DNA from 2 places in the Streptomyces sp. NPDC059828 genome. Region 2 is predicted to be linked to the other one. Evidence: riboswitches for the same ligand, from Rfam matches in the RefSeq annotation. Region 2 holds a riboswitch; the other holds the start of a gene.
What was found. A riboswitch is a leader RNA that binds a small molecule or an ion and turns the genes downstream of it on or off. The one in region 2 is predicted to bind guanidine.
Positions count from the first base shown of each region.

Region 1: linked by a shared signal. The riboswitch ahead of ACFV6V_RS15220 (DMT family transporter) and the one ahead of ACFV6V_RS22140 (MBL fold metallo-hydrolase) in region 2 are both predicted to bind guanidine.

Region 1 is NZ_JBHWIW010000021.1:41,690-57,268, reverse strand. It holds gene ACFV6V_RS15280 (tetratricopeptide repeat protein) at 1-656, shown strand, start outside; gene ACFV6V_RS15275 (acylphosphatase) at 778-1,068, shown strand; gene ACFV6V_RS15270 (DUF1876 domain-containing protein) at 1,181-1,444, opposite strand; gene ACFV6V_RS15265 (SRPBCC family protein) at 1,441-1,914, opposite strand; gene ACFV6V_RS15260 (CHRD domain-containing protein) at 2,029-2,973, shown strand; gene ACFV6V_RS15255 (hypothetical protein) at 3,019-3,324, shown strand; gene ACFV6V_RS15250 (DUF445 domain-containing protein) at 3,415-4,758, opposite strand; gene ACFV6V_RS15245 (DUF1707 domain-containing protein) at 4,870-5,550, opposite strand; gene ACFV6V_RS15240 (ATP-binding cassette domain-containing protein) at 5,648-6,655, opposite strand; gene ACFV6V_RS15235 (ABC transporter permease) at 6,671-7,474, opposite strand; gene ACFV6V_RS15230 (ABC transporter permease) at 7,467-8,267, opposite strand; gene ACFV6V_RS15225 (transglycosylase domain-containing protein) at 8,471-10,807, shown strand; gene ACFV6V_RS15220 (DMT family transporter) at 10,917-11,237, opposite strand; guanidine-III (ykkC-III) riboswitch at 11,269-11,330, opposite strand; gene ACFV6V_RS15215 (co-chaperone GroES) at 11,399-11,737, opposite strand; gene ACFV6V_RS15210 (DUF3618 domain-containing protein) at 11,793-12,113, opposite strand; gene bcp (thioredoxin-dependent thiol peroxidase) at 12,256-12,723, shown strand; gene ACFV6V_RS15200 (HNH endonuclease signature motif containing protein) at 12,826-13,512, shown strand; gene ACFV6V_RS15195 (HNH endonuclease) at 13,509-14,165, shown strand; tRNA gene ACFV6V_RS15190 (tRNA-Leu) at 14,224-14,299, shown strand; gene rdgB (RdgB/HAM1 family non-canonical purine NTP pyrophosphatase) at 14,354-14,956, opposite strand; gene ACFV6V_RS15180 (hypothetical protein) at 14,998-15,375, opposite strand; gene rph (ribonuclease PH) at 15,471-15,579, opposite strand, start outside.
Region 2 is NZ_JBHWIW010000038.1:32,408-47,986, reverse strand. It holds gene ald (alanine dehydrogenase) at 1-619, shown strand, start outside; gene ACFV6V_RS22175 (ParA family protein) at 1,161-2,186, shown strand; gene ACFV6V_RS22170 (hypothetical protein) at 2,171-2,767, shown strand; gene ACFV6V_RS22165 (segregation and condensation protein A) at 2,824-3,954, shown strand; gene scpB (SMC-Scp complex subunit ScpB) at 4,002-4,658, shown strand; gene ACFV6V_RS22155 (pseudouridine synthase) at 4,658-5,719, shown strand; gene ACFV6V_RS22150 (DUF6493 family protein) at 5,797-7,191, shown strand; gene ACFV6V_RS22145 (1-aminocyclopropane-1-carboxylate deaminase/D-cysteine desulfhydrase) at 7,438-8,451, opposite strand; gene ACFV6V_RS22140 (MBL fold metallo-hydrolase) at 8,593-9,471, opposite strand; guanidine-III (ykkC-III) riboswitch at 9,484-9,551, opposite strand; gene pnuC (nicotinamide riboside transporter PnuC) at 9,697-10,356, shown strand; gene ACFV6V_RS22130 (AAA family ATPase) at 10,353-11,435, shown strand; gene ACFV6V_RS22125 (NUDIX domain-containing protein) at 11,440-12,195, shown strand; gene ACFV6V_RS22120 (ADP-ribosylglycohydrolase family protein) at 12,182-13,234, shown strand; gene ACFV6V_RS22115 (DNA polymerase beta superfamily protein) at 13,238-14,014, shown strand; gene ACFV6V_RS22110 (DNA polymerase beta superfamily protein) at 14,027-14,710, opposite strand; gene ACFV6V_RS22105 (Rieske (2Fe-2S) protein) at 14,741-15,214, opposite strand; gene ACFV6V_RS22100 (DUF6529 family protein) at 15,211-15,579, opposite strand, start outside.

The DNA.
Region 1 (15,579 bases), on a different contig from region 2:
ACGACACCTTCACCACCGCCGTCACCCGGCTCATCGCCCCCGACGACGAGATCCCCTACGCCACCCAGTCGCTCCTCACCGGCCGCCACCGCGTCCGCCGCCTGCTCGCCCTCCCCCACGACGACTGGGACACCCTGGCCGACCGCCTCCACACGGCCGCCGTTCCGCTCGACGAACTCCACGACCCGAACCGCCTCTGGGCCCTCGGCTCGTCCGACCCCACCGAACTCCGCGCCGAGATCGCCCGCCTGCGCACCGAACTCGGCACCTACCGCGCAGCCCTCTCCCGCCCCTTCCCGGTCGCCGTGCTCCACTGGCCGACCGGGGAACTCAGCGAACTCCTCACCGCCTACCCGGCGCTGACGGCGGAGTACCCCGCCCACGAGACCCACCTCACCTCCATCGAATCCGCCCTGCGCGACCTCTCCACCGCCGGCACGGGCAACCTGGGCATCGTCACCGGCACGGTGCCCTCCTACGAGGCCTTCGCCGCCTCCGAAGCCACCTCTCCCGAAGACCCCCACCTGCTCCCCCAATACGCCACCACCCTGGCCGCCCGCGGCCGCGCGGTGCCGTGGCCGCCGGCGAAGGGAGCGGAGTGCTGGTGCGGGACGGGAACGAGGTACAGGGAGTGCCACGGCGCCAACCAGATCTGAGCGGGCCGCCCCCTCTGGGAGCAAGCAGCGCGCAATGTCGCCGTGAACGGAGGCAGGACTCGGCGGCTCACCGCGAGTGAGTGCCACTCTCGGGAGGCGGGTGGCTCGTACGATCCGGAGCATGGTGCGGAAGCGCGTGATCGTGTCAGGGCTGGTCCAGGGCGTGTTCTACCGGGACACCTGCCGGCGGGTGGCTCTGGAGTACGGGGTGTCCGGGTGGGTGCGGAATCTGGCCAACGGGAATGTGGAAGCGGTGTTCGAAGGGGAGTCGGATGCCGTGGAGACCGTGGTGCGGTGGACGCGGGAGGGGCCTCCGGCGGCGGAGGTGAGGCGGGTCGAGGTGGCCGATGAGGCGCCTCAGGGGGTGGAAGGGTTCGAGGTGCGGGTGACGGCACCCAGGCCGGAGGGCTGAGGCTCGTACGCGGGGAAGGACCGGGGCACGGCACCCAGGCCGGAGGGCTGAGGGCCGTGCGCCGGGGAGGATCGGGGCAGCAGCCGGCCGGCCCTTCCTGCGTGCTCGTTGGTCACATCGCGATGTCGGCCGGGCGGTGGGTGTGGTTCTCCACGTCCGCCGCCGCGCGGTCCACCAGTTCGTGGGCCAGCTTCGAGCAGGCGCGGGCGGCTGCCAGTTCTTCGCCGATCTTCGTGTCCGGGGTGTCGCCCGGACTGCGCCTGGCTATGCCCAGGCCCTGGACGCCGGGGGCGTCGGGGCCGCTGAGCGAGGCCATGCAGGCGGTCCGGGTCCCGTCTTCCTCGAACGAGAGGTCGATGTTCCAGTGCTGCGTCATGACGGATCACCTTCGCCGTACGGGCGTTGCTTGGCGGGGTACGTCAGTTCCACCAGGTCCTTGAACTGGTGGAGGTCCTGCCGGACGGTCCGTTCGAAGGCGGACGACTGGGCGAACCCCCTGGGGCCCCCGAAGGCGTCGTGCGCCTCGCCGGGGTCGTACTCCATACGCACCTGGACCCTCGTGTGGGTCGCGTCGAGCGGGAGGAGTGAGACGGAGCCGCTGAGGTGGGGGGCGTCCACGGTCCTCCAGGTCATCGTTTCCTGGGGCCTGAGGTCCTCGGTGGCGGCGTCGATTCCGCGTGCGGTGCCGCGCGCGCCCTCCAGATCCACATGGATCCCCGACGTGCCCTCGCGCCGGGCTTCGCGGACTCCTCCGACGAAGCGCGGGTAGTCCTCGACCTGGTGCAGGTGGTCCCAGACCACGTCACCGGGTGCTGTGATGTCGATCTGTTCTTCGAGCGTGGGCATGGCGGTCTCCCCTGTCTCTGTTACCAGGGTGCGATCCGGGGCGCTTCACCGCAACGGCGGACACCGCGGCGGTGCGCACGTGTCCCGAGCCCGGTGATCCGCGTTGAGTCGCGCATGAGGCGTCTTCCTGTAGTGGTGTCCGCGGCGATGGTGGCCGGTGTCGTCGGCGTTGTCGGTGGTGTCGACGGAGCCGCTGCCGCCCGTGCCAGGCCCGCCGCCGCCGTTCCCGTGAGTGGCGTCCGCGTGAGCGGCATCCCCGTGAGCTACGCCGCCACGCTCACTGGTGCCCGCGAGGGCACGGCGGTCGCCGTGATCACGGTCATGGGCGACCGGGTCGTCTTCGCACTGCGGTGGAAGGGCTTCGTACCGGAGTCCGGTCATCTCCACGAGGGTGACGGGGAGGGCAACCGCCGCACGGACGGCCCCGCGGGCAAGCGGGCCCCCGCCAAGGTGGCGCTGATCAGCAAGGCGATGCCCGACACCGTGCGGGCCGCCGCCGGGCAGGTCGAGCTGACCGACCCGGGGCTCGCCCGGCGCATCCTGGTGAACCCCACCGGCTTCACCGTCGATCTTCACAGCGCGCAGCTTCCGGGCGGGTCCGTGCAGGGCCGCCTCACCCGGCTGGGACAGAGCCTCAGCCCGCTGGCGATCACCAGGCAGGCGGTCGGCGGGGCGCCCGGCGCGGGTACGCTGCGGGCGCTCGCCAGCGGTGGTCAGGAGGTCCCTAAGAGCGACAGGTCGAAGGTCGGGGACCCGGACGGGCGGGCCATGGCCGAGTTGCGTACGGACGGGACGGCGATCGACTACGCGTATGCCTGGTTCAACATCCAGAGCCCGTCCAAGGGGCATCTCCACAAGGGCGCCCCGGGCAGGAACGGCGACGTCGTCCTCGACTTCTTCAACCGGCCGGTGCCGGACGGGATCTTCGCCGTGTCCGGGCGCCTGGAAGGACTGAAGCGCGCCGTGGTGAGGCGGGTCCAGGACGACCCGCAGGACTACTACGCCAACATCCACACCGCGGAGTTCCCCGACGGGGCCGTGCGCGGACAGCTCGCCTAAGCTCGGGGCCCAGTCGAACGAACACCCGAAGAAGGGCGGCGCACCATGGCCAGGATCCCGTCAGCGGCAGTCGCGGCGAGCGGACTCATCGGCGGATACGGAATCGCCCGCTGGACCGGGAAGCGGCCGCTCGGAGGGGTCGCACTGGCCGCGGCGGGGGCCGCTGCCGCGCGGCAGTGGCAGCGGGAGGCCGGGGGCAGGGCCGCGGCAGGGCTGGGCGCGGCCTATGTCGCGGCCTTCGCCGGCTCGCATCCGCTGGCGAAGAAGCTGGGCGCGTGGCCTGCCGTGTTCACCGTGGCCGGTGGAATGGCTCTCGCCTCCTGGGCAGTGACTCGCTCCAATTCGCTCTGAACTCGCTTTGAACACAGGGGTGTTCCGCTGCGTATTCCTAGGCAACTCCCCCTTGGAGCTGGGCGCGTGACCCCGACCTTGCCGGTCGGGTCACGCGCCCAGCGCATGTGCGACCGTGTAGATCGCCAGGCCCGCCAGCGCACCGACCACCGTGCCGTTGATCCGGATGAACTGGAGGTCGCGGCCGATATGGGCCTCGATCTTGCGTGAGGTGTGCTCGGCGTCCCAGCTCGCGACCGTGTCGCTGATCAGGGATGTGATCTCGGTGCGGTACGTGGTGACGACGTACACCACGGCCTCCTCGACCCACCCCTCCAGCTTCCGCTGCAACCGTCCATCCGTGGCCAGCCGGGCGCCGAAGGCCATGAGGGAGGTACGGGCGCGCAGCCGCAGCTCGCTGCGTTCGTCGTCCGCGGCAGAGATGATCATCGTACGCACGGAGGCCCAGGCGGAGGCGATGATGTCCTGCACTTCGGAACGCGCGAGGAAGTCCGACTTCATACGCTCCACCCGCACACGGGTGTCCGTGTCGGCCTGGAGATCGGCGGCGAAGTCGGTGAGGAAGCGGTCGATCGCACCGCGCGCGGGATGGCCGGGAGAGTCACGCATCTCAGTGACGAAGCGCAGCAGCTCCTTGTAGACCCGCTCGCCGACCTTCCGGTCGACGAATCGCGGGGTCCAGCCGGGCGCTCCCCCCTGGACCGCGTCCATCACCGAGTCGGCGTGGAACACCAGCCAGTCATGGGCGCGGGCGCAGATCAGGTCGACACCGCGGTGGTGGGCGCCGTCGGCGACGATCTTGTCCAGCGTCTTGCCGATGCCCGGGGCGATCTCAGCCGCCTCCGCGCGACGCGTGATCGCCTCACCGACGACCGCCTGGACATCGGAGTCGCGGAGCACCGTGAGTGCGCCGCGCAGCGCCGTGGAGAGCTCCGATGTCACCCGGTCCGCGTGGGCGGGCTCGGCAAGCCACGCACCGACCCGGCCACCTAGTTGGAGGGACCGCAGCCGGGCCCGTACGACATCGGCCGAAAGGAAGTTCTCGCCGACGAATGAGCCGAGCGAGGCACCGAGCTGATCCTTCTTGTTGGGAATGATCGCGGTGTGCGGGATGGGAATGCCGAGAGGGTGTCTGAACAGCGCGGTGACCGCGAACCAGTCGGCCAGCGCACCGACCATGCCCGCCTCGGCCGCCGCCGCCACATAGCCGGGCCAGCCCTCGATCCCGGAGTTCTTCGCCCACGTGGCGAGGACGAAGATCACCGCGACGAAGAGGAGCAGCCCGGTCGCGGTCAGCTTCATCCGTCGCACCCCGCGGCGCTTCTCCTCGTCGGCGGCGGTGTACGCGAACGAGGCGAGCGGCGCGACCCTGGTCCCCGCAGCGGCGCGGGTGCCCGCTGGGGTGTCCGGCTGGGCGCCTTCAGTACGTTTCATCCGCTCCACCCGTCCGCGTATGTATCGTCCCTTCCCTACCTGACCTACTCCCGGGGCGCATGTCGAGTTCCCGCGGCGGGCCCTGAGTAACCCTGAACGGTCACCTAGGGGCTATTCCAGGCGGCCCCGCGACCGGCGCCGCTCACGCCTCTCCAGGCGGGCGCGGCGGCGGGCCTCCTTCAACCGGAGCTTGTCGGCCTTGCGGAGCTTGCGCTCGACGCCGACACCGCCCAGCAGGGCGAAGCCGGTGATCGTCACCCGTGGGGCGTCCGGAGCGATCTCGGGGGCGACGGAGCGGTGGTTCTCGGCGAATCCGCCCATGAGGCCGAAGCCATGGACGTCCACGTGCAGGTCCGGGGGCACGGTGATCTCGACACCTCCCATGATCGCTATGCAGCGGATCACGGTCTCCCGGTCCTCGAAGCTCGCTTCGCGCAGGTCGATCTCCCCGCCGGCCTGCACGACGACGGCGGTGAAGAGGCGGCCGATGGTCCAGGTCCCCTTGCGCCCGAAACCGCCCCAGAAGGCGAACGCCCCGCGGGAGCTCGCGGGCCTGCCGATGCGCTGCGACCACGGCGCGTCGCCGCCCACCGGCGCCACCACCGGGGAGGAGGGCCGGCTCGGCACCGGTGCCGGGAGGTCCCGTACCAGGGGCTCCAGTTCCCCGTGGGTGCGCGCCTTGAACGCGGCGTCCAGGCGCTCCCCGAACTCCTCCATGTCGAGCCGACCCTCGGCGACCGCCTCGCGCAGACGCTCGGCGACACGCTCCCGCTCGGCGTCGGAGGCACGCATCTCACGCATCTCACCCGTCTGGGCCGTCTCACCCGTCTGGACTGTCTCACGCGTCTCGCGTCTCTCCGGAAGATCGCTTGTCATACGAGAAGCGTAATCAAGGGGTGGGGGCTCGAACACGCTGCTGCGCCGCCCCGTCGGCTCCTGTCTGGTACACCATCTTCGCGATCACGGTCTCGATGTCCGGTTCCCGTACGGACAGGTCCTTCAGCGGATAGTCCGACGCGATCGCGGCCACGATCGGAGCCGCCGACTCCGACGCCGGGAACGCCAGCCACTGCCGGGGGCCCTCCACCCGTGCCGTACGGGCCCCGGGCACCTCGATCGCCGGCAGCTCCCGCTCCAGGTCCACCACCAGCGTGCGCTCGCTCGCGCCCACCTCGTGCAGTCCGGCCAGATCACCGTCGTACACCAGCCGGCCGTGGTCGATGACCATCACCCGCCTGCACAACTGCTCGATGTCGGTCAGATCGTGCGTGGTGAGCAGCACCGTCGTGCCCCGCTCGGCATTGAGCTCCCGCAAGAACTCCCTCACCTTCGCCTTCGACATGACATCGAGGCCGATGGTCGGCTCGTCGAGGTACAGCACCTCGGGGTCGTGCAGCAGCGCCGCCGCGATGTCACCGCGCATCCGCTGCCCGAGCGAGAGCTGCCGTACGGGCACGTTCAGCAGCTCGCCGAGGTCCAGCAGCTCCACACAGCGGTCGAGGTTCTCGCGGTAGCGGGTGTCGGGGATGCGGTACATCCGGTGGACGAGGCGGTACGAGTCGATCAGCGGCAGGTCCCACCAGAGGGTGGTGCGCTGCCCGAATACCACCCCGATCCGCCGGGCGAGCCGGGTCCGTTCGCGTGCGGGGTCGATCCCGGCGACCCGCAGCCGGCCGCCGCTGGGCGTCAGAATGCCCGTCAGCATCTTGATGGTGGTGGACTTCCCGGCGCCGTTGGGGCCGATGTAGCCGACCATCTCGCCGCGCGGCACCCGGAAGGAGATACCGTCGACGGCCCGCACCTGTGTCTTCTCCCTGCGCAGCCGGCCGGCTTTACGGCGGACGTCGAAGACCTTTTCGACGTCCTCCAGTTCGATGAGAGTCTCCGTGGGCTTCATGGATTCCACAGCGCATCAGCTCCCGGTACTGCGGTAGGAACGAAGACCCGCCCGCCAGGCCACCCCGGCGAGCGCACAGCACCCCACCGCGACGAGCGGCGGGGTGAACGCCAGCCAGCCCGGCAGGTCCAGCGGATAGGGCCGTCCCAGGACATGGAGTCCCGGCAGCCAATTGACGAAGGCCAGGGGCACGACGAAGGTCACGCCCCGCACGAGGTCCTTCGCGAACAGCGTCGGCGGGTACTGGAGCAGGGTGTTTCCGCCGTACGTGAACGAGTTCTGCACCTCGGCGGCGTCCTGCGCGACGAACTGGAAGGCCGCGCCCGCGACGAAGACCGACGAGAAGATCGCCGTACCGCTCAGCACCATCAGCGGCACCATGGCGGCCTTCAGCGGAGTCCAGGCGATGTCCAGGGTGAGGAGGGCGTAGCCCAGGACCAGCAGCCCTTGGAGGATGCGGCCGAGACGGCGCAGTGCGAAACGGTCGGCGGCCACCTGGGCGAGCACCGGCGCGGGCCGCACGAGGAAGGTGTCCAGCGTGCCGTCGCGCACCCGGCGGCCGAGCCGGTCCAGTGCCCCCATCAGCAGATCGGTGAGGCCGAAGGCCGTCCCCGCGGCCCCGTACAGGAAAGCGATCTCGGGCAGCGTGTACCCGCCGAGCTCGTCCACGTGCGCGAACATCAGCAGGATCACGGCGAAGTCGAAGCCGGTCGCCGCGAAGTTCCCGAACGCCGTCATGACGAATGACGCCCGGTACGTCATGGTCGAGCGGATCCACATCACGGCGATCAGCACATAGGCCCGCAGCGCGTCAGCCACCCTGGACCACCACCTTCCGGGTCGCGGCCGACTGCACCAGCCGCCCGGCCGCGAGCAGCGCCACCGCCCAGCCGGCCTGGAAGGCGTACGCCCCGGCCAGCGCCCAGCCGGTGTGCTTGCCGAGGAAGATGTCGGCCGGCACCTGGAGCAGCGCGGACCAGGGCAGGACCTGCGCCACCTCTCCCAGCGCGCCGGGGAAGAGGGTGAGGGGCAGCAGCATCCCGGAGAAGAACATCCCGGCGAGCCACACGATGTTCAGCACGCCCGTGCCGTCCATCAGCCAGAAGGCGCACAGTGCCACCAGATAGCGGACCGCGAAGCTCACGACGACGCCGAGCACGACGGAGAGCAGAAACGCGGGCCAGACCAGCAGTGAGCCGGGCAGCGCCAGATCGAAGGCGAGCCCACCCGCCACCATCGGGATGACACCCCGGCCCAGCAGATGGAACGCGGCGCGACCCAGGTCCCCGGCCAGCCACCACAGTTGGAGGTCGACAGGGCGGTAGAGGTCGATAGCGATGTCACCCGTGCGGATGCGCTCCATGAGCTCGTCCTCGAAGCCGCCTCCGAGCATCGCGCAGGTCATCAGGAGGGCCTGGCCCAGCCACACGTAAGTGAGGGCTTCAGGAAGGTCGTACCCGCCGAGGTTCGGGCGTTCACCCCACAGGGCGATATAGGTGTACGCCACGATGAAGCCGAAGACCGTGTTGGTGAACACTCCCGCGGCGGTGGCCACTCGGTAGGTCGCGTAGCGCCGGAACCCGCCTGCGGCCACGACCCCGTAGAGCCGCATACAAGCCTCCTCAGGTCATGGGGAGCCAAAGCGCCCGACCCTAGCCCAAAGGGATCTGCCACGCGACCGTATTCGGATCGGTGGTACGGGGGTTATCGGCGCGAGAAGGACAAGCGGGGCAGTATGGGCACAACGGGCCAATAGCCCGAAATGACCCAGTAGAGCAGCGTCCGCGACCAACGGGCCGAGGAGTCCCCACCGACATGAGCGACGAGCAGGCGAGGCAGCGAGTCACGGACCCCCCGGACCACGCTCAGGGAACGGGGGGTACGGCGGGCACGGGAAGCAGAAGCGGCAGACCCCGCCCGCCCCGCACCGGACTGCGCCGTCTCGTTCCCACCTGGCGGATGCTGTGCGGCGCGTTCCTGGTCGGCGGGCTGCTCCTCTTCGGCGGCTTCATCGCCGGATACCTGCTGGTCCACATCCCACCGGCCAACGCCCTGGCCGTCGCCCAGTCCAACGTCTACTTCTACGCGGACGGCACCACCCAGATCGTCCGGGACGGCGAGATCAACCGGGAGAACGTCGAGCTGGCGCAGGTGCCGCGAACAGTCCAGCACGCCGTGCTCGCCGCCGAGGACCGGGACTTCCACACCGAACGGGCCGTCGACCCCCAGGCGATGATCCGCGCCGGCTGGAACACCCTCACCGGCAAGGGCAGACAGTCCGGCTCCACCATCACCCAGCAGTACGTCAAGAACTACTACCTGGGCCAGGAACAGACCATCACCCGGAAGGTGAAGGAGTTCTTCATCGCGATCAAGCTGGACCGCGAGGAGAGCAAGAGCCACATCCTGAAGGGCTACCTCAACACCAGCTACTTCGGGCGGAACGCGTACGGCATCCAGGCCGCGGCCATGGCGTACTACGGCAAGGACGTGTCCGAGCTGGACACCGCGGAGGGCGCCTACCTCGCCTCCCTGCTCAACGCTCCCAGCGCGTTCGACGTGACGACCCGCCCCGAGAACAAGCCCGCCGCACTCGCCCGCTGGAACTACGTACTCGACGGCATGATGAAGGAGCACTGGCTCGACCCGGCCGAACGCGCGGCCATGACCTTCCCCACGCCGGGACCCGCACGCCCCGCGACCGGGCTGTCGGGACAGCGCGGCTACGTCGTCCAGGCCGTCGAGGACTACCTCGTCGGCCACGGGATCATCGACGACAACACCCTCGCGCACGGCGGCTACCGGATCGTCACCACCCTGCAGAAACCGAAGCAGGACGCTCTCGTCAGAGCCGTCGACGACCATGTGATGACCCACCGGAAGGCCGGACGGGCCGCCGACCGCAACGTCCGCGTCGGCGGCGCCTCGATCGATCCGGCCACCGGAAAGGTGGTCGCGATGTACGGGGGGGTCGACTACACCCGACAGTTCGTCAACAACGCGACACGCCGGGACTACCAGGTCGGCTCCACCTTCAAGCCGTTTGTCTTCACGGCCGCCGTCGAACACGGCTCCCGCACCGAAGACGGCCGCCGGATCACCCCCGAGACGCTGTACGACGGCACCGATCAGCGCGAGGTGCAGGGCCCCGACGGGCCCATCGGCTACGCCCCGGAGAACGAGGACAACCGCTCGTACGGCCCCATGACGGTCAGCGCCGCCACGGACTCATCGGTGAACTCGGTGTACGCCCAGCTCGCGCAGGACGTCGGCCCCGCCCGGGTCAGACGGACGGCGATCGCCCTCGGCGTCCCGCCCGGCACCCCCGACCTGACGGCATATCCGTCCATCGCGCTCGGCGTGGCGACCCCGAGCGTCCTCGAGCTGGCGGAGGCGTACGCGACCCTCGCCAACCACGGGAGGCACGGCACGTACTCACTGGTCGAGAGCATCTCCAGGAGCGGCGAGGAAATCGAGCTGCCGGACAGGGAGACCGAACAGGCCATCAGCCGGGAGGCCGCCGACACGACCACGCTGATGCTCCGGAGCGTGGTGGAGGAGGGCACGGGCGCCGCGGCGCAGCAGGCGGGGCGGCCCTCCGCCGGGAAGACGGGCACGGCGGAGGACGACAAGGCGGCGTGGTTCGCCGGCTACACACCCGAGCTGGCGACGGTCGTCGCCGTGATGGGCCAGGACCCGGACACCGGGGTGCACAAGCCGCTGTACGGGGCTCTGGGGTACGCCAGGATCAGCGGCGGCGGGCCCCCGGCCCGGATCTGGGCGCAGTACACGGCGGACGCGCTGAAGGGTAGGCGGGTCACCGACTTCGACCTGCTGCTCGACGAGGAAGCGGAGGAGGAACTGACACCGGAGGGGCCCTGGTCTCTCGACGACGAGCCTTCCGGACGTGAGCGGTTCGACGAGGGAGACCGGCGCGAAGGCGACAGCCGGGACGAAGACGACACCGAAGACGACATCGTCCCGATGGCACCACCGGCCCCGGGCCGCGCCACGAACCACCCATCCGCGGAAACGGGCCGCGCACCGCGCCGGCCCGCCCCGGGGCATACGGCTCCGAGCCGAGGCCTCCCGGCACAGGGGCGCACCGACGGCCCCTGGACGGGCCTCCCCGCGCTGCCCCCCGGACGGTGACGGGGGCAATCCGTACCTCACAAACAGCGCCGTCGCCCGCGAGCCAGGCCGGATTTCTCCACCACGTCCTGACACCACGGGTCTGACACCACGGGTCTGACACCACGGCCTAATGCCCCGAGGTCGCCTTCAGACCCACCACGGCCACCAGAAGCAGCACGACGAAGAAGATCCGGGCGGCGGTCGCCGGCTCCCCCAGCACGACCATGCCGAACACCGCCGCACCGGCCGCACCGATGCCGACCCAGACGCCGTACGCCGTACCGATCGGCAGCGTTCTCGCGGCACAGGACAGGAGGAGCATGCTCGCGACGATCCCGGCAGCGGTGAGGACACTGGGCCACAGCCGGGTGAATCCATCGGTGTACTTCATACCGATCGACCAGCCGACCTCGAGCAGACCGGCGAGCAGCAGCAGGACCCAGGCCATGACGGGCACCTCCGAGACGAAGCGGAAACGGGGTGCGTCGTCTTTGCCAGCCCGGTACGGCGCGTCTCGTCGGGTACGGACCACCGTAGCAACGCCGAGGAGGGCCCGGTGACCATGGTCACCGGGCCCTCCCGGGCATATCGTCGCCGGAGATGCCGGCGCTACAGATACAGCCCCGTCGAGTCCACGCCGCCCTCGAACCGGTCGGCCGCCACCGCGTGCAGATCACGCTCACGCATGAGGATGTACGCGACCCCGCGCACCTCCACCTCGGCCCGGTCCTCCGGGTCGTACAGCACCCGGTCACCCGGCTCCACCGTGCGGACGTTCTGCCCGACCGCGACCACCTCGGCCCAGGACAGCCGACGGCCGACGGCGGCGGTGGCCGGAATGAGAATGCCGCCCCCGGAACGCCGCTCCCCCTCCGGGGCGTCGGACCGGACCAGCACCCGGTCGTGCAGCATCTTGATCGGCAGCTTGTCGTGCGTGTTCTCGCTCACAAGCACGAACCTACCTGCCCAGGCCCGCCCCGCACCTCGCCGGGGTCACAGCCGGTCACACCTTCCGCTTCCTGGTGGACAGCGCCAGCAGACCGACGACCCCCACGACGGCGAGGGCCACCGGCACCACCCGCTCGAGCCGGGGCGCGCCGTCGTGATGCACAAAGCGCGCCCTCACATCCGTGAGCAGCCGGTTCGCGGCGACGAACGCCCGCCCGGCCGTGTGGTCGACGGTCGCGGCGACCCTGGCCTTCGCATCCCCGATGATCGTCTTCGGGTGCACCCGTACACCGATCTCATCAAGTGTCTCGGCCAGCAGGTCTCGGCGGCGGACGATATCCGCCTCGATCTGCGCAGGGGTCCTGGAATCCGACACTGCGCCGCCTCCGTGGTCGTATCCGTATGTCTTCGTCAAGTGCTACGTCATCGACAGTCTGTCAGCTCGACGCACGCCACACCCCATGGCACCCCTATTACGCTCGGTGCCGTACGCCTGTCCCCTCTGAGGAGAACCGAGAATGAGCGAGCGACTCCAGCCCGGCGACACCGCCCCGGACTTCACCCTGCCCGACGCGGACGGCAACGAGGTCTCGCTCGCCGCCCACAAGGGCCGCAAGGTCATCGTCTACTTCTACCCCGCCGCCCTGACCCCGGGCTGCACCAAGCAGGCCTGCGAATTCACCGACAACCTGGACCTCCTCGCGGGCGCCGGCTACGACGTCATCGGCGTCTCCCCGGACAAGCCGGAGAAGCTCGCCAAGTTCCGCGAGAAGGAGAGCCTGAAGGTCACGCTGGTCGGGGACCCGTCGAAGTCCGTCATGGAGGCCTACGGCGCCTTCGGCGAGAAGAAGCTCTACGGCAAGACGGTGACCGGGGTGATCCGCTCGACGATCGTCGTGGACGAGGACGGCAAGGTGGAACGGGCGCTGTACAACGTCAAGGCCACGGGGCATGTCGCCAAGATCATCAAGGATCTGGGCATCTGAAGTCCTCCCGGGGATGGTCACGCCCCGCGGGGGCGTGACCATCCGACAACCGGTTCGTTACTCCGTGCGAGGCCACGAACACGCAGCCGGAACGGAGGGGCGATGCCGGTCAGTCCGTACACGCGCGAGCGCCTGGCGGAGGCGGCACGGTCGTCGAGGACGCTGTCCGAGGCGCTGACGAGGCTGGGGGTCGATCCGAAGGGCGCGTCGCGACGCTACATACATGACCGAATGAAGCGGCTGGACGTGGACACCTCCCATTTCGAGCGCGAGGGGACGCGGTGGACGAGGGACGTGCTCGAACCTGTGGTTGCCGCCTCGACAAGCGTCACTGAGGTACTGCGACGCCTGGGCGTCGAGGTCGTCGGCGGTCACCACACGCACATCAGCCGACGCATCGCGAGGTACGCCATCTCCACGTCGCACTTCGCCCCACCGCCCCGAGCTGGGCAGCGGCTCCGCCGGAGCCCGCAGGAACTGCTGGTCGAGCAGGAACCCTCACGTGCACGCCGGATCCCTGGCGATCGCCTCAAGCGGGCGCTGATGGCCATGGGTACTGCGGAGCGCTGCTCGCTCTGCGGTACGGCACCAGTCTGGCGAGGCCGTCCGCTGCCCCTGGAGGTGGACCACATCAATGGGGACTGGCGCGACAACCGCGCCGAGAACCTGCGGCTCCTCTGCCCCAACTGCCATTCCACTACGGACACCTACCGCGGGCGCGGCAAGGCAGGCAGGCAAGCGGCCGGAACCGATGGGCGAACCGTCCCCAGCGAGGACCGCGCTCGATGAGCCCATCCAATCGCTACACACGTGAACTGCTGGCCGAGGCGGCTCGGTCCTGCCACGACATGGACGAGGTCATCGCTTTCTTGGGCACCCGCCCATACGGGAACTTGAAGCGGTACTTGATGGAGCGTTTGGCCCACTACGGCATCGACGTCTCGCACTTCCCCCGTAACCGTCGCTACCGGCGAGGCGGCCCCCGGCCTTCCACTGGAGAACTTCATCAGGCGGTGGCGGCTGCCGTCTCTCTCACCGACACGCTTCGTCGCCTCGGTCGGCCGGACAGCACGAGCCAGCGGACTCTACTGAAGGCGTGGATCGCCGATGACGGTCTGGACACCACGCATTTCCTGGGACAAGGACACCAGAGAGGCAAGCCGGGCCCCACGGCCCGGCAAGTGCAGGACGTGCTGGTCAAGCACGATAGGGAACGCCGCACACGGACGGCGCACCTGCGTCGCGCGCTTCAGGAGGTGGGGGTGGCTGATGAATGCGGCGAGTGCGGGACCGGCCCTGAGTGGTTCGGGCGTCCAATGACCTTGGAGATCGACCACATCAATGGTGACTGGCGCGACGACCGCCGGGAGAACCTGCGGCTGCTGTGCCCCAACTGTCACGCGACGACCCGTACCTGGTGTCGCGGCACCACTCGACACTGACAGCGCCGACCACTCGCTGTCGGGATTGACTTCGCCCAGTAGAGTAGGTGCGTTGTCTGCGTCCGTACGCCAAGGGCTGAGCGGCGATCTTTAGGTGGTCGTGTTTGTCGGTTCGAATCCGACCGGGCGCACCAAGTCCGAAGGCCCGGCGCGCCTACCGCGTGCCGGGCCTTCGTCGTGTGTCCGCCTCAGCCCAGCAGTTCCCTGACCACCGGTACCAGCGCCCTGAACGCCTTCCCCCGGTGGCTGATCGCGTTCTTCTGCTCCGGGGACAGCTGCGCGCAGGTGACGTCGTAGCCGTTCGGCTGGAGGATCGGGTCGTAGCCGAAGCCGTTGGTGCCGACCGGGTCATGGCGCAGTGCGCCCATCAGGCGCCCCTCGACCACGCGTTCGGTGCCGTCCGGGAGGGCGAGTGCCGCGGCGCAGGCGAAGTGGGCGCCGCGGTGGGCGTCGGGGATGTCGGAGAGCTGGGCCAGCAGCAGGTTGAGGTTGGCGGTGTCGTTGCCGTGGGTGCCGGCCCAGCGGGCGGAGAGGATGCCGGGGGCGCCGCCGAGGACGTCGACGCAGAGGCCGGAGTCGTCGGCGATGGCCGGGAGGCCGGTGGCGCGGGCGAGGGTGTGGGCCTTGAGGAGGGCGTTCTCGGCGAAGGTGACGCCGGTTTCCTTGACGTCGGGGATCTCGGGATAGGCGTCCGCGCCGACGAGGTCGTGGGTGAGACCTGCGTCGGCGAGGATCGCGTGGAGTTCGGTGATCTTCCCGGCGTTGCGGGTCGCGAGGATCAGGCGGGTCATGGGCCCAGTATCTCCAAGGCAGCCGCGGGGATGGCCGGGGTTCAGGGGGTGCAGACCTTGCCGATCTCGGCGGCGGCGTCCGTGATGGGCTGGATGTCCGGGGTGTTGTCGCCGTTCTGGACGGCGGTGCGGACGTTCTCGACGCCCTTGCTGAGGTTGTCGACGGCCGTGGCAAGGTCCGCGTTGTCGGTGGTGTCCTTGAGGTTGCCCAGTTCCTGGTCGATGTTGTTGAGGGCCTCGTTCAGCTGGGTGGGGTCGTTGCTCGCGCTGGACACCGCCTGCGAGAGGTTGTCGACGCTGGTGGCTATCGCGTCGGCGGTCTTCACACAGTCGAGCGCTTTGTCGACCGCACTGCATCCGACGGCTCCGGTGAGCGCGACGGCGGTGACGACGGCGAGTGCGATTCTGCGGCTGCGCATGGAACGTGGTCCTCCCCTGGATACGGACGGGCGTACGGTTCGGCCCGTACGCCCGTGTCCTTGACGACGCCGCCGGGGGCGTCTTTGGTTGCGCTTTACCGTTCGAGGGTGCGGGCCAGTGCCTCGGTCTGGAGTGCGGCGAGGTCGGCGCAGCCGCCGGTGGCCAGGTCCAGGAGGGCGTTGAGCTCCTTGCGGTCGAACGGC
Region 2 (15,579 bases):
GACCCCGGCCAAGGCCGTCGTCATCGGGGGCGGAGTCTCCGGCTGGAACGCCACGCAGATCGCCGTCGGCATGGGCTTCGACGTGACCCTGCTGGACCGCGACATCAACAAGCTGCGCGAGGCCGACCGGATCTTCGGCACCAAGGTCAAGGCCGTCATGTCCAACTCCTACGAGCTGGAGAAGGCCGTCCTCGACGCTGATCTCGTCATCGGCGCGGTGCTCATCCCCGGTGCCAAGGCCCCGAAGCTGGTCACCAACGAGCTGGTCTCCCGGATGAAGCCGGGGAGTGTCCTTGTCGACATCGCGATCGACCAGGGCGGCTGCTTCGAGGACTCCCGTCCCACCACCCACGCCGAGCCGACCTTCAGGGTGCACAACTCGGTGTTCTACTGCGTCGCCAACATGCCGGGCGCCGTGCCCAGCACCTCCACCAACGCGCTCACCAACGCCACGCTCCCGTACGTGGTGTCGCTCGCGAACAATGGCTGGGTCGAGGCGCTGCGGCGTGACCCGGCGCTGGCCAAGGGGCTCAACGTCCATGAGGGCCAGGTTGTTTACCGGGAGGTCGCCGAGGCGCACGGCCTCGAGACCGTGGAGCTCGGCACCCTCCTCGGCTGATCCCGCGCAGGCAAGCGGCCGACAACGACGGCCAATCTGTCAATACAGGTCGTCAACATCACACATCCGGCCGGACCTTGATGAACAAGGTCTGGCCGGATGTGTGTCCGGACACGATGCGATGACGCCCAACTCGCCTCGAACGCAACGCTTCAGCCGTTTCGCGCAGCCGTGAAAAGTGCGGACCGGGCTCCGTGCGCCCTTGACATGGAGGGGTTCGGTTGCCGACACATCGGGCCGGGTCCGGCGGATTGTGTTGCTGCGGAGCGGTGACACGCCATAGAGTCGCCAACCGTCGGCATAGTGCCACGCTGACCTATCGATAAGTTTCCTGGTCACGTCCAAGGAGGTAAGACGACTTGTGAATGAGTCGACATTTTCTCCCGGGGGTGGTCACACGGGATTCCCGCCACCGCGCCCCGGGGGCGTGGGGGCACCCCCGGCCCAGGACCAGGGTGCTGCGTCCGGGCACGAAGCTGTCGGCTCCGTCGCTGTCCGAACCTCCGGGACCCACCAGCACACGACGACGACAGCCCACACGATGAAGATGATGGACGGCCAACACGTGAACGCCACGGCCGGCAACGAGAGTGGCCGAGAGTCCACCCACTTCGCCGACTTCGACGGGGTGCCCGAGGGGCACTTCTACGACCCAGACGCCGAGTACGAGCCCGACCCCGAGTACGCGGCCACGCTCGCGCCCGACGCGGCCCGCCAGCGCCGCGAGCGGATCGGCCCCACCGGGCGGCCGCTGCCCTATTTCCCGATCCCGGGCCCGCTGACCGATCACGGCCCCGCGAAGATCATCGCGATGTGCAACCAGAAGGGCGGCGTCGGCAAGACGACGTCGACCATCAATCTGGGCGCCGCGCTCGCCGAGTACGGGCGGCGTGTCCTGCTCGTCGACTTCGACCCGCAGGGAGCCCTGTCGGTCGGCCTCGGGGTGAACCCGATGGAGCTCGACCTCACGGTCTACAACCTGCTGATGGAGCGGGGGATGGCCGCCGACGAGGTCCTGCTGAAGACAGCGGTGCCCAACATGGACCTGCTGCCGAGCAACATCGACCTCTCCGCCGCCGAGGTGCAGCTGGTGAGCGAGGTCGCCCGCGAGTCGACCCTCCAGCGCGCCCTGAAGCCGCTGATGCAGGACTACGACTACATCGTCATCGACTGCCAGCCGTCCCTCGGCCTGCTCACCGTCAACGCCCTGACGGCGGCTCACAAGGTCATCGTGCCGCTGGAGTGCGAGTTCTTCGCGCTGCGCGGTGTCGCGCTGCTGACGGAGACCATCGAGAAGGTCCAGGAGCGGCTCAACCCCGAGCTGGAGCTCGACGGCATCCTCGCCACGATGTACGACTCGCGCACGGTCCACAGCCGCGAGGTACTGGCGCGTGTCGTCGAAGCCTTCGACGACCACGTCTACCACACGGTCATCGGGCGTACGGTGCGCTTCCCGGAGACCACGGTCGCGGGCGAGCCCATCACCACGTACGCCAGCAACTCGGTCGGTGCCGCCGCCTATCGCCAGCTCGCCAGGGAGGTGCTCGCCCGGTGTCACGCCGAGTGAGTCTGCCCGGAGCCGACGAGCTGTTCCGTACGACCGGGGGCACGGCGCTCCAGCCGTCGTCCCCGAGGCGGGGGGCGACCGCGGCCAACGGGGAGGCGAGGGTGCCGGCACCGGCAGCCTCGGCGGAGGAGCCCCCGGCCGGTGCGTCGGCCCCGGCCGGCCCGTCCTCTTCGGCGGGGGAGGAGCACGCCCCGGCGGCGGAGGAGACCGAGACGGCCGTGCCGCGCAGCCGGGGAGCCGCCGCGGAGAGTGAGACCGCGGCGCCGACCGCCCAGGCATCCCCGGGCACGGGGCGTGCCGCAGCCGCTGCTGCTCCGGCCACGGGGGCGGCCCCCAAGCGCCGCGGGCGCGGCACCAACCGGCGTCCCAGCGGCCGTGAGCGCCACGACGAGAAGATCACCGTCTATGTCTCGGCCGAAGAGCTGATGGACCTGGAGCACGCCCGTCTGGTGCTGCGCGGGGAGCACGGGCTCGCCGTCGACCGGGGACGCATCGTGCGCGAGGCGGTTGCCGTCGTGCTGGCGGATCTGGAGTCCCGCGGCGACGCGAGCATCCTGGTGCGGCGTCTGCGCGGTCGCTGACGGGGTAGCCTGCGCGCGCCCGAACCTTTTCCGCACCCTGGACACCCTGGACCGTGATGTCCCCGACCGATGACCCTGCCGCCCCCGCTGCGCGCGCGTCGCGCCGCGTGCTGGGCCGCGGCCCGGGCGCGTCCGGGCCGCGAACGATGGACCCGCCTCCGCTCGCCCCCGCGCCTCCCGAGCCGGTGGAGCCTCCTGCCGCGGTGGTACCGCAGCAGGACCCGGCCGTGGTGACGGGGGCCCCGGAGACGGGAACGGCAGCGGAGACGGGAACGGCAGCGGAGACGGAGTCACCCGGCCGGGATACCGCCGAGGTGGCGGTTCCGGCCCCCGGAGAGCACGAGCCCGGCGAGCGCGAAGCGGGGGAGCAACGGGCCGCCACGGCCGACGACGGACGCTTCACCGTGCGGCTGGCCAACTTCGAGGGCCCCTTCGACCTGCTCCTCCAGCTGATCTCCAAGCACAAGCTGGACGTGACCGAGGTCGCCCTGTCCAAGGTCACCGACGAGTTCATGGCCCATATCCGGGCCATGGGACCCGACTGGGACCTCGACCAGACCACCGAGTTCCTCGTGGTCGCGGCGACCCTGCTCGACCTGAAGGCGGCCCGGCTGCTGCCCGCTGCCGAGGTCGAGGACGAGGGTGACCTGGCACTGCTGGAGGCGCGGGACCTGCTGTTCGCACGGCTGCTGCAATACCGTGCCTACAAGCAGATCGCGGAGATCTTCAACGGCCGGCTGGAGGAGGAGGCCAGGCGCTACCCCCGGACCGTGGGCCTCGAGGACCACCACGCCGAGCTGCTCCCCGAGGTCGTGATCAGCATCGGCGCGGAAGGATTCGCCAGGCTGGCCGTCAAGGCCATGCAGCCGAAGCCCAGGCCCCAGGTCTATGTGGACCACATCCATGCGCCGCTGGTCAGCGTGCGGGAGCAGGGCGAACTGGTCGTGGCCATGCTGCGGGAGCGCGGCAGGGTCAGCTTCCGCGAGCTGACCGAGGGCGCCGACGACACCCTGACCGTGGTCGCCAGGTTCCTGGCGCTGCTGGAGCTCTATCGTGACAAGGCCGTCGTCCTCGACCAGGAGGACGCCCTGGGGGAGCTGACCGTCACCTGGGCCGGTGGTGATTCCACCGCGCAGGTCACCGACGAATTCGACCGTGCCCCCGAGATCGCGGAGGAGAAGGCGTGAGCGACGTGGACCTGGACCCCGCCGTGGACACGGGCCCGAGCCCCGCCGTGGACGCCGACCTGAGCGGCGCAGGCGACCCGGCTTCCGGAGATCCCGAGCCGCCGCTCAAGCCGGCACTGGAGGCGGTCCTGATGGTGGTCGACGAGCCGGCCACTGAGGAACACCTGGCCAAAGTGCTCGAACGGCCCCGCAGGGAGGTCGCGGACGCCCTGCGTGAGCTGGCGGACGAGTACACCGTCCAGGGGCGCGGCTTCGAGCTGCGGCTGGTCGCGGGCGGCTGGCGCTACTACACCCGCCCCGAGCACGCCGCCGCCGTCGAGCGCTTCGTACTCGACGGGCAGCAGGCCCGGCTGACGCAGGCGGCCCTGGAGACCCTCGCCGTGGTCGCCTACCGGCAGCCGGTGAGCCGGTCCCGGGTCTCGGCCGTACGCGGAGTGAACTGCGACGGCGTCATGCGCACCCTGCTTCAGCGCGGTCTGGTGGAGGAGGCGGGCGCGGAACCCGAAACAGGTGCGATCCTGTACAGGACGACGAACTACTTCCTGGAGCGGATGGGCCTGCGCGGCCTGGACGAGCTCCCCGAGCTCGCTCCGTTCCTTCCGGAGGCGGAGGCGATCGAGGCCGAGACCCTGGAAGGGGTTCCGTCGTTCGATCCGGATGCTCCGGACGCAGACGATGACGACACGACGACGACGGAACTTTGATGCGAAGCAGCGGCAGGAACAGCAGCGGACGCGGTAACAACCGGGGTGCCGGTAACTCGCGCGACGACAAGCAGAAGCGCGCGGGCAAGCCCCGTCCCGAGGAGCGCCGCTACGACGTCGGAGGGTCCGCGTCCGAAGGCCCCCGCAAGGGTCGTGGCACGGCCGCCCGGGGCGGCGCCAAGGGCGGGCCCAAGCAGTCCGCGCAGCAGCGCGGTGGAGGCGGTCGCACGGCCCCGTCCCGTTCGCGCGAGTACGAGGCGCGCACCGAGGAGCGCAACCGCGCGCGTTACGCGGACAAGCCGGAGATCAAGACCCCCAAGACCTTCCCCGGCGCCGAGCAGGAGGGCGAGCGGTTGCAGAAGGTGCTGGCCAGGGCCGGCTACGGCTCGCGGCGTGCCTGCGAGGAGCTGATCGACGCGGCCCGGGTCGAGGTCAACGGCTCGATCGTGGTCGAGCAGGGCCTCCGGGTCGACCCGGAGAACGACGAGATCAAGGTCGACGGACTCACGGTCGCGACTCAGTCGCACCAGTTCTTCGCGCTCAACAAGCCCGCCGGTGTCGTCTCCACCATGGAGGACACGGACGGCCGCCAGTGCCTCGGCGACTACGTCACCAACCGTGAGACCCGTCTCTTCCACGTCGGCAGGCTCGACACCGAGACCGAGGGCATCATCCTGCTCACCAACCACGGCGAGCTGGCCCACCGCCTCACCCACCCCAAGTACGGCGTCAAGAAGACCTATCTCGCGGCCATCCAGGGTCCCCTTCCGCGCGAGGTCGGCAAGCGCCTCAAGGACGGCATCCAGCTCGAGGACGGGTACGCCCGCGCCGACCACTTCCGGGTCGTGGAGCAGACCGGGAAGAACTACCTGGTCGAAGTCACCCTCCACGAGGGCCGCAAGCACATCGTGCGCCGCATGCTCGCCGAAGCCGGTTTCCCGGTCGACAAGCTGGTGCGCACCGGCTTCGGGCCGATCGCGCTGGGCGACCAGAAGTCGGGCTGGCTGCGCAGGCTGACCAACACCGAGGTCGGCATGCTGATGAAGGAAGTCGGCCTCTGAGCCACCCACGGCCCTGAGTTCCTGGGGGCTCTCGGCGAACAGGCGCGTTGTCGGTACCGGCGGATAGCCTTCGGCACATGATCGAGGGGGAATCCACCGCGATGCCGCTCGGCCTGCTGGCCGAGGAGGTCGCGGACCTGTGCGCCCGGGACGACAGCGATGTGCCCGCCTTCGAGCGGCTGCTCGACTCCGTGCTCTTCTGGGGGTTCCGCGACCCCGCCGCGCTGGTCGAGGCGCTGTCGTCCGGTGCCGGAACGCCCGTTGGGGCGGCCCGGCACCCGCTGGGCGGCGGACGGCTCCTCCGGCACATCGTGTCCCACGGCCTGAGGCCGGGTCTTGCCGGTGGGAGTGGTGGTTCGGGATGGCTCGAGCTGTGCCAGCACCAGGCGACGGACTATGCCTTCGGCGCACGTACGGGTGAGCTCGTCCAGCGGCTGCGCACCGGCGACGCGATACCGTGCCTGCTGTCGCGGCCGAGCAGACCCGGCGGGGCCGTGGAGCCGCAGGACCTCGTCGCCCGCCTTGCCGCCCACCAGCGTGCCGGTGTCCGGCCCGGTGCGGCCGATCTGGGTCTCGCGCTGCTGCGCTGCGGCGGCGGTCCAGTCGCGCCTGACGTACTGCGGGCGGCGGAGAAGCTGGAGCTTCCCGAGGGCCCCCGCGTGGCGGCCTGGCTGCGGCAGGGCGGCCTGCCCCGGCCGGGGTCCTGGCGCGAGCGCGAGGCGGGCGAGCCGCAGCGGCCGAGCAGGCGCCGGGGGTACCGGATCGGGCGGCGGGTACTGATCGGGACGGAGGCCATCGAGGGGCGGGGGGAGTTCCCCCGGCGTTTCTGGTCGCTGTTTCGGGCCTACGAGCCGCACATCTCCTGCCCGCACTCCGGTCTGCACTCCCGTGACGCGCATGCGGCCTCGGTGCTGCCATGGCATCCGGAGATCGTCGCCGCCCGGCAGCTGGCGGAGGTGGCGTCGGTCGCCGACCAGGACGGCCGCAGCGGGGCGGAGTTCCTCCCGGCGCTGGCCGCGAGCGAGGGCCCTGCCGGTCCCGCCGTGCATCTGGCCCTGGCCTACGGACTCGCGGCGGTGCCGGAGGCCGACCGGCTGGCCGCCGCCCGCGCGCTCGTCACGCTTGCCGACCGGGGCGGGTTGGACGGGGCCCTGCTCGGTCGCGAGATCGCCGAACTCGTCGGTCTGGGCACCCTGAAGGTGCCCCAGCTCACGGACTCACTCCGTGCCGCGGGCGGGACACCGGGAGGCGCGGCTCCGGTGTGGAACGTCATGGCCGCCGCCCTTCCCGGGCTGCTGACCCACACCAGGCCGCAACTGCACGGTCCGCTGCTCGCCATAGGGGCGGATTCCGCGGGGCTGTCCGGGGCGCGGGGCACCATCCCCGAGGTCGCTGCCATTGCCGAGCGGCCGGGCTCCTCCCAAGTGGTCCGGCAGGCCCGGAGGCTGCGGGACTCCCTGGCGGGCGCCTGAGGAACGTCCGTGCCGACGGGACGGAGCGGATGTCATCGCACGGGCGTGGATATCGCGCCCTGGTCGCCGACCGGCACACCTCATGGGGATGGCGCGCCGCACGACCGGCTTGAGGTGCTTCAGCGTGCTGCCTCAGGGCTGGGCCGAGGCCGTCGGCCAAGCCGGACGATGCCGGTGGGGCCCCGCCGGACTGCCCATCCGATGTACTGAGAGCTGCCGGTCCAGGACAAGCCGCCCCGTGCGAGCTCAGTCCGTGTCCCGGGGCCCGTGGGTCTGGAGGAAGAGCACCGGCCCGCTGCCGAGGCGGCCTTCTTCCGCCATGGCGATCAGCGCGGCCAGAGCCTTCGCCGTGTAGACGGGTTCGAGCCCGAGCCGGCTCTCGCTCTCGGCGGCGAGGCGCAGCGCGCCGAGGGCTTCCGGAGTGCTGTGGCCGTAGCCGGGGCCCAGCCAGTCCCGCACCATGGTCACGTCGTCCGGGGTGATCCCGGTCGCCGGAAGGTCCGCGCCGCGCTCCCGCAGCAGTCGTCCGGTCCGCTGGGCCAGGGCGGCGATGGCTGGTGCGTCGAGGCGCAGGGTGTCGTTGACGACCACGCCCACGACCCGGGTGCGCTCAAGGCCCGCGAGCCGAAGACCCAGTGCCAGTCCGGCTGCGGTGCCGCCCGAGCCGACGGCGGTGACGACATGGGACGGCTCGGGGAGGTCCCCGGCGGCCACCTGTGCCGCGAGCTCGAACGCGGCCTCGGCATAGCCGAGGGTGCCGACCGGGGCCGAGCCGCCCGCGGGCAGGAAGTACGGCAGTCGTCCGCCGCGCGCATGGCGCAGGAAGAGCCAGGGGGCCGCCGCGACGGTGCGCGCCTTGGTGTGGGTGAAGTGCAGGGCGGCGCCCGACCGCCGAAGCCGCCGCAACTGCTCCCGCACATGGTCGTCGACCGGCTGGTCGATCAGGGCCAGTGCGGTGTCCAGGCCCTGCTCCCGGGCGTAGAGGGCGGTCGCCAGGCCCCAGTTCGTGCCGAGCCCGCCCACCGTGAGGATGGTGCGCGCGCCCCGGCGGCGTACATCGGGAAGGATCCACTCCAGCTTGCGGACCTTGTTGCCGCCCCATCCGCCCGAGCCGTATCCGCTCTCGTCCTTGCACCACAGCGTCACACCGCGGGCGAGCCCGGTCAGTTCGCGTACGGGCGTCGGCCCATCGCCGAGCGGCACATGGGGGAGGGAGGCGGCGAGCCGCGGATACCGGTGGTGCAGCAGCGGCTTGTCCATGCCTGGTGACTCCCGTCCCGGGGTTCGCCCCGGCGCTCCCGGGCCGGGCACAGCGTACTGACGCCGTTCACGGAGCGGTACGGCGCCGACGGAGGCGTGGACGCACGCCCCGAGCGACGGGACCCGGCCTGTTCGTGCCACTCATTCGCTGGGGCACAGCACGAAGAGCGGGAAGGCACGGCGGCCGGGCCGGCCGCCGCACTCCTCCAGCGCTGCGCGGATGTCGCGCAGGTGGCCGGTGGTCATCTGCAGTGGGGGCTCGTCGGGCTGGTACACGGTGCGGATCGGGTAGTCCACGCCCGGTTGCCGGGTCATCTCGATGTGGCAGCCGAGTACGTGGGTGACCGTCCGGTGGTCGCAGAAGTCGATCAAGCGATCGATCGTCCGGGTGAACGCCTGCCAGTCCTTGATGTAGAGCCGACCCGGGTAGACCGTGTCGCCGGTGAGGAGGAACCCGGCCCACGGGTCGTAGAACGTGACCGCCGCCTCGTGGTGACCCGGGGTGGCCAGACACTCCAGCACCCGCCCCCCGAGGTCGACCTCCGCCACGGCATCGGGGCGTTCGGCGAATCCGAAGTACGGCCAGGCGGTGACCGGATCCGCGCCGACCACCGTGGTGCCGGGACGATCGGCGAACTGGCCGTCGCCCGCGATGTGGTCACCGTGCGGATGGGTGTGCAGCACCAGCAGCTCGTACCCCTCACGGGGGTGACGGGCCAGCCAGGTCTCAATGAGCTCGTCGACCACCGGGCGCAGGGGGAAGAACTCGGCGGAAGCGGTGGCTCCGGTGTCGATCAGCAGCACCCGGGCGTTGCCGAACAGCAGGAACAGGAAAGGCGCTTCGTAGTCGATCGCCATGTTCTGCCGGAGGACGAAGGTGTGCTCGTCATAGGCGTGGACCTGGATGTCCGGGTCGGTGTTGTGCTTGGCCGACGGCGAGCCGTGGATCCAACGCACATCCAGCGCACGAGGCCTGGGAGTCGCTCCGGTGAAGTCGATCAGAGAGGTGTGGGCACCCATGGCGATCCCTTGAGTGCGTCGTCTTGGCGGGCCGGGTACGGCGCACATCTCGTCCGGGGCAGACACATATGAGCCTCCACGGCGAGGTTAACACGCACCATCGGGCCGATCAGGCGCCCGTCGCGGCCTCGAAGCAGGCCCAGGGACGGGTTGCCGGGTCCGCATCGTGCTTGCCCAGCCACCCCTCCCGCTTTATAGTCAGGATGACTCTTAAGGGGGATGGTCGTGGACCTGGCAGATGTGCTCGAACCGTTGCAGCGACCGCTGTTCACGCTGCTCGGCACCCCGGTCAGCTGGACCGAGGTGCTCGGTTTCGGAAGCGGCGCGCTCTGTGTGTGGCTGGTCGCCCGGCAGCACATCGCCAACTGGCCGATCGGCATCGCCAACAACGCGCTGTTCATCCTGCTGTTCACGCAGGCAGGCCTGTACGCCGATGCGGCGCTCCAGGTCGTCTTCATCACCCTCGCCGCATACGGCTGGTGGACCTGGGCCCACGGGGGTGGACCAGGCTCCGACGCCCTCCCGGTACGACGCACCACGCGTGCCGAGTGGACATGGCTGCTCGCGGCGGGGGTGGTGGGCACTCTCGGCTTCACACTGCTGCTGGACCACGTCACCGACTCGACCGTCCCCTTCTGGGACGCCCTGACCACCGCGCTCTCCCTCATGGCGACCTACGGCCAGTGCCGCAAGCGGCTGGAGTCCTGGTGGCTCTGGATCGCCGCGGATGTCGTCTACGTGCCTCTGTACGCGTACAAGGAGCTCTATCTCACCGCGCTGCTCTACGCCGGGTTCCTGGCCCTGTGCGTCAACGGTCTGCGCTCCTGGTCGCGGGAGCAGATGGCGGCGCAGGCGCCGCGCCCGATGGAGGCGACGGCGGCATGAAGCGCCACGGACACGGGCTTGTGCTCGGCAAGTTCTATCCGCCGCACGCCGGGCACCACCATCTGGTGCGCACGGCTCGCGACCGCTGCGAGCGGCTCACCGTGCTGGTCTGCGCCGCGTCCGTCGAGTCGATACCGCTCGAGGACCGCGTGGCATGGATGCGGGAGGTGCATCCGGACGCCGACGTCGTGGGGGCCGTGGACGACATCCCCGTCGACCTCACCGACCCTGCCGTCTGGGACGCCCACATGGCGGTCTTCCGCGCCGCAGTACCCCGGCGGGTGGACGCCGTCTTCACCTCGGAGCCCTACGGCACCGAACTCGCCCGCCGCTTCCGGGCCGAGGCCGTCTGTGTCGACCCCGCCCGCACGGTCTTCCCGGTGTCCGGGACCGCCGTGCGCAAGGACCCCGTGGGCTGCTGGGACTTCCTGGAGCCGCCCGTGCGCGCGGCCCTGGCACGACGGATCGTGGTCCTCGGCGCCGAGTCGACCGGCACCACCACACTGGCCCGGGCGCTCGCGCGGCAGCTCAGGGCACGCGGGGGGATCTGGTCGCGCACCGGCTGCGTACCCGAGTACGGCCGGGAGTTCAGTGAGCAGCGGCTTGCCCGGCTGCGGGCCGAGCGACCCGGTGCCACCTGGTCCGATGTCAGCTTCCGCACCGAGGACTTCCCGCTGATCGCACGGCGGCAGGCAGCGCTCGAGGACGCCGCGGCCCGCACCGGCTCACCCGTGCTCATCTGCGACACCGACGCCTTCGCCACGACCATCTGGCACGAGCGCTACATGGGCGGACCCAGCGTCGAGGTCGAGGAGGTCGCGGCGCGCGGAGGACGTGCCGACCTGTGGCTGCTCACCGACCACCGGGATGTGCCGTTCGAAGACGACGGGCTGCGTGACGGAGAGCACCTCCGGCCCTGGATGACCGGGCGCTTCGCCGAGCGGCTCACCGCCACCGGGCGGCGGTTCCTCACCCTGAGCGGCCCCCATGAGCAGCGGCTGGCCACGGCACTCGCCGCCGTCGACGCGCTGCTCGCCGACGGCTGGCGGCTCGCCGATCCGCTGCCGGAAAGGCGGTGAACGGATGCCTGACTCCACTGGGGCACACGACCCGGGCGCATACGACCCGCACGCCTTCCCGCCCTTCGCGGTCACCGTCGACCTCGCCGTCTTCACGGTTCGCGACGGACAGCTCCACGTCCTCCTGATCGAGCGGGGCCAGGACCCCTACAAGGGCGCCTGGGCCCTGCCGGGCGGCTTCATCCTGCCTCACGAGTCCGCCGGCCGTGCCGCCCGCCGTGAACTCGCCGAGGAGACCGGGCTGTCCGAGACCACGGTCGCCGCACTGCACCTCGAACAGCTTCGGACCTACAGCGATCCGGACCGCGACCCCCGGATGCGGGTGGTGTCGGTCGCATACGCCGCGCTCGTCCCGGACCTCCCGGAGCCGCACGGCGGCGGCGACGCCGCACACGCGCAGTGGATCCCCTGGGCCGGCCACGGCCCGCTCGCCTTCGACCACGACCGCATCCTCGCCGACGCCCACGACCGCATCGGCGCGAAACTCGAGTACTCCTGCCTCGCGACCGCCTTCTGCGCACCCGAGTTCACCCTCGGCGAGCTGCGGCAGGTCTACGAGACCGTCTGGGGCGTCGAGCTCGACCGCCCCAACTTCCGGCGCAAGGTCCTCACCACCCCCGGCTTCGTCGATGCGGTGGCGGGCGGGGCGCGCCTGACCGGCGGCCGGGGCAAGCCGGCCGCGCTCTATCGCGCGGGGCCGGCGAAAGCCCTGCACCCTCCACTGCTGCGACCGGAAGGAGCGCGAAATGACCGCGAATGACAGGTCCGCGAACGACAGGGCCACGATGAGGACCGCCACCAAACGGGCGGCCACCGGCACCCTGACCGGACTGGCGCTCGGAGACGCACTCGGCTTCCCCACCGAGTTCAACGACGTGCCCGCGATCCTCGCCAAGTGCGGGCCCTGGCGGGACATGGCGCTGCCGAAGCCCGCGATCGTCACCGACGACACCCAGATGACCCTGGCGGTCGCCCGGGGCATCCGCACGGCGATGGACCGCGGCCCGCTCGACCCGCTGCGGATGACACGACCCGTGCGCGAGGAGTTCGTGGACTGGTACCACTCGCCGGACAACAACCGGGCCCCCGGACGCACCTGCCTGGTCGCCTGCGAGAAGCTCGACAGCGACAGGCCCTGGCAGGAGGCCAGCCAGATCGGCTCCAAGGGCTGCGGGGCGAACATGCGCGTCGCGCCGGTCGGACTCGTACCCCGCCTCGGCGAAGGACAGCGCGCAGGCGCCGCACAGCTCCAGGCAGCACTCACCCACGGCCACCCCACGGCCCTCGCCGCCTCCGACCTCACCGCACGCGCGGTGTTCCTGCTCGCCCAGGGAACGGAGCCGCTCGGGCTCGTCGGCCGGCTGCGCTCGTACGCGTACGAGAACCGCTCCCGCTACCACCACCGCTGGCTCGGCGACCTGTGGACCCGTGCCCATGACGCCTCACCCGAGGACTTCATCCGGCGCGGCTGGGACGAATGCCTCGCCGTCCTGGAGCGCGTGGCGGCGGCGCTGCGTGAACCGGACCCCGAGATCGACCCGTGCATCGCGACGGGCGACGGCTGGATCGCCGAAGAAGCCCTCGCCACCGCTCTGCACTGCTTCCTGCTCTTCCCCGAACAGCCGCTTCTGGCCCTGCGCCGGGCAGCATGCACCCGGGGCGACTCCGACTCGATCGCCTGCCTCGCCGGGGCGTTCGCGGGGGCGCACCTGGGAGCGGCGGCATGGCCCAAGGAATGGGCCGAGCGCATCGAGTACCGCAGCGAACTGCTGACGCTCGGAGCGCTCTGGGATGCTTGATCCATGCTGGATGCCCTGAGCCTGGACCTCAGCCCTGTCGTCGCCGATCAGCCGGACGCCCTCGTCTTCGCCACGGTCTCCGGCGCCCACCTGTACGGATTTCCTTCCCGGGACTCCGATGTGGACCTGCGGGGGGTCCATGTGCTGCCGGTGGAGCGGATCGTGGGGCTGCGTGACCCGGAGGAGACCCGGTCCCGGATATGGGACCGGGACGGCACCGAGCTGGACCTGGTGACGCACGACCTGCGGAAGTTCGTACGGCTGATGCTGCGGCGCAACGGCTATGTGCTGGAGCAGCTGCTGTCACCACTGGTCGTCCACACGACGCAGGAGCACGCCGAGCTGGTGGCGCTGGCACCGGGGGTGCTCACCAGCCACCACGCGCACCACTACCGGGGCTTCGCGGGCACCCAGTGGCGGCTGTTCGACAAGACCGGTGAACTGAAGCCGTTGCTCTACACCTTCAGGGCGCTGCTCACGGGCATCCACCTGATGCGCACCGGGCAGGTGCAGGCACATCTGCCCACTCTCCTCGGGGAGGTGACGGCGCCGGGCTATCTGTCCGAGCTCATCGCGGCCAAGACGGAGGCCGAGCACGGTCCTGCCGGGGTCGACACCGAGTCGGTCCGCGCGGACGTCGACGCGCTGCACGCCGCGTTGGACGCGGCACAGGAACGGACGGAACTGCCCGCCGAGCCGGAGGCGTTTGCCGCCCTGGACGACTTCGTCGTGCGGGTGCGTCTGGCGCAGGGGGCGGGTGCCGTGGCCGTACAGGCGTGACCGTCCGCTTCGTCAGCTCGCGGCCGACGCCCTGCGTGCACGCACCAGGAAGTCCTCGACCCGGCGGTGGTCCGGCTCCCCGGGCAGCGGGGTGCCGATGACAGCCCGGTCGGCCTCGTCGGAGAGCCGGGCCATCCAGGACTCCACCTCGGCCCAGGGCACCTCGCCACGCTTCACCGCGAGCAGCCGCTCGCGGTCCTCGCCGACCTCGATGACCAGCCGCCCCGTGCGCAGCAGATCGCGGCAGGACGCCAGCAGGCGCAGCAGATGCATGGCGTGCTTCCAGCGGGGCGCCCCATGCCGGCGTACATCGGCGTCCAGTTTGCGACGCTGGCCCAGGGCGTAGCGGACGAAGGTCTCATGCGCCTGGCGCGACAGGAACGCCTCGCGCAGGGCGAGCAGTTCGCGTCCGGTGTCGTCGATGCGCTCGACGAGCGGGGAGTGCAGGCACTCCAGGATGTTCGGGTTGGCGCGCAGTGCCAGCTCGCAGAAGCGCTCAAGCTCCCAGCTGAACTGCTCGTCCGCCGGACCCTCCACATGGGTCGGGGGCTTGTCGAAGCGCCAGTACAGCGGGGCGGGGGCCAGGAAGACCCCGCGGCGGTCCGTGTCGCTGCCGTCCGTCGCCAGGCCGAAGGCCCGGGAGCCCATCACACAGGAGTAGATGGTGTGGTCACGTATCAGCGCCTCGGGGGTCATGGGCGAAAGGCTATGTGACCGGGGGGTGTGTCAGACGAGTCTGATCTCGCCCCTGGAGACGGCGATCGGCTTGGCCGCGAGGGGACGGGTCGCGGGACCCCTGGCCACAGAGCCGTCCGTGACGCTGAACTCACTGCCGTGGCAGGGGCAGTCGATCGTGCCGTTCGCCACCTTGTCGACCAGGCAGCCCTGGTGGGTGCAGACCGCCGTGAACGCCTTGAAGTCGCCCTTCTCCGGCTGGGTCACCACGACCTTCTGCCCGGTGAACACCTTTCCGCCGCCCTCGGGTACTTCGGCGGTCGTGCCCAGCCGCTCGCCTCCGGGCGAGGCGGCCGTCGGTGAGCCGGGCTCGGGGGCGAACGACTCGCCGCCACCGGTGTCCTCCCCGTACCGGGTGCAGCCTGCCGCCGCGAGGACGGCGGCTCCGGATACGAGCACGGTACGGCGGCTGCTGCCCTGGCCGCGTACCCCGTCGTCCGGCGGGTTGCTCCTGCGCTCAGTCATGCCGTCACTCCAAACGTGCGGAAGAACCAGAGCGCCGAGGTGAGCCACAGCATGGTGAGCACGACGAAGACCACTCCGCCGACGACAGGCAGCAGCCACCCCGGCAGTCGCTCCATGCGCAACAGCAACATTTTCGCGCTGAACGCCCCGAAGAAGAAGCAGCCCAGCAGCGAGTGCCACAGCGCACGCGGGGTGTCCGTCTGGTAGCCCAGCGCGTACAGGCAGTGCACTGCCACCGGCACCGTCACCAGGAACGCCACCCTGCCCGACCAGCGGTGCAGCACGGGGGTCCAGGACCCGGCACGCAGCCCCGGCATCTGGTCGTACATCGTCAGTGCCGAGACGAGCTGTACCAGCGCCAGGGC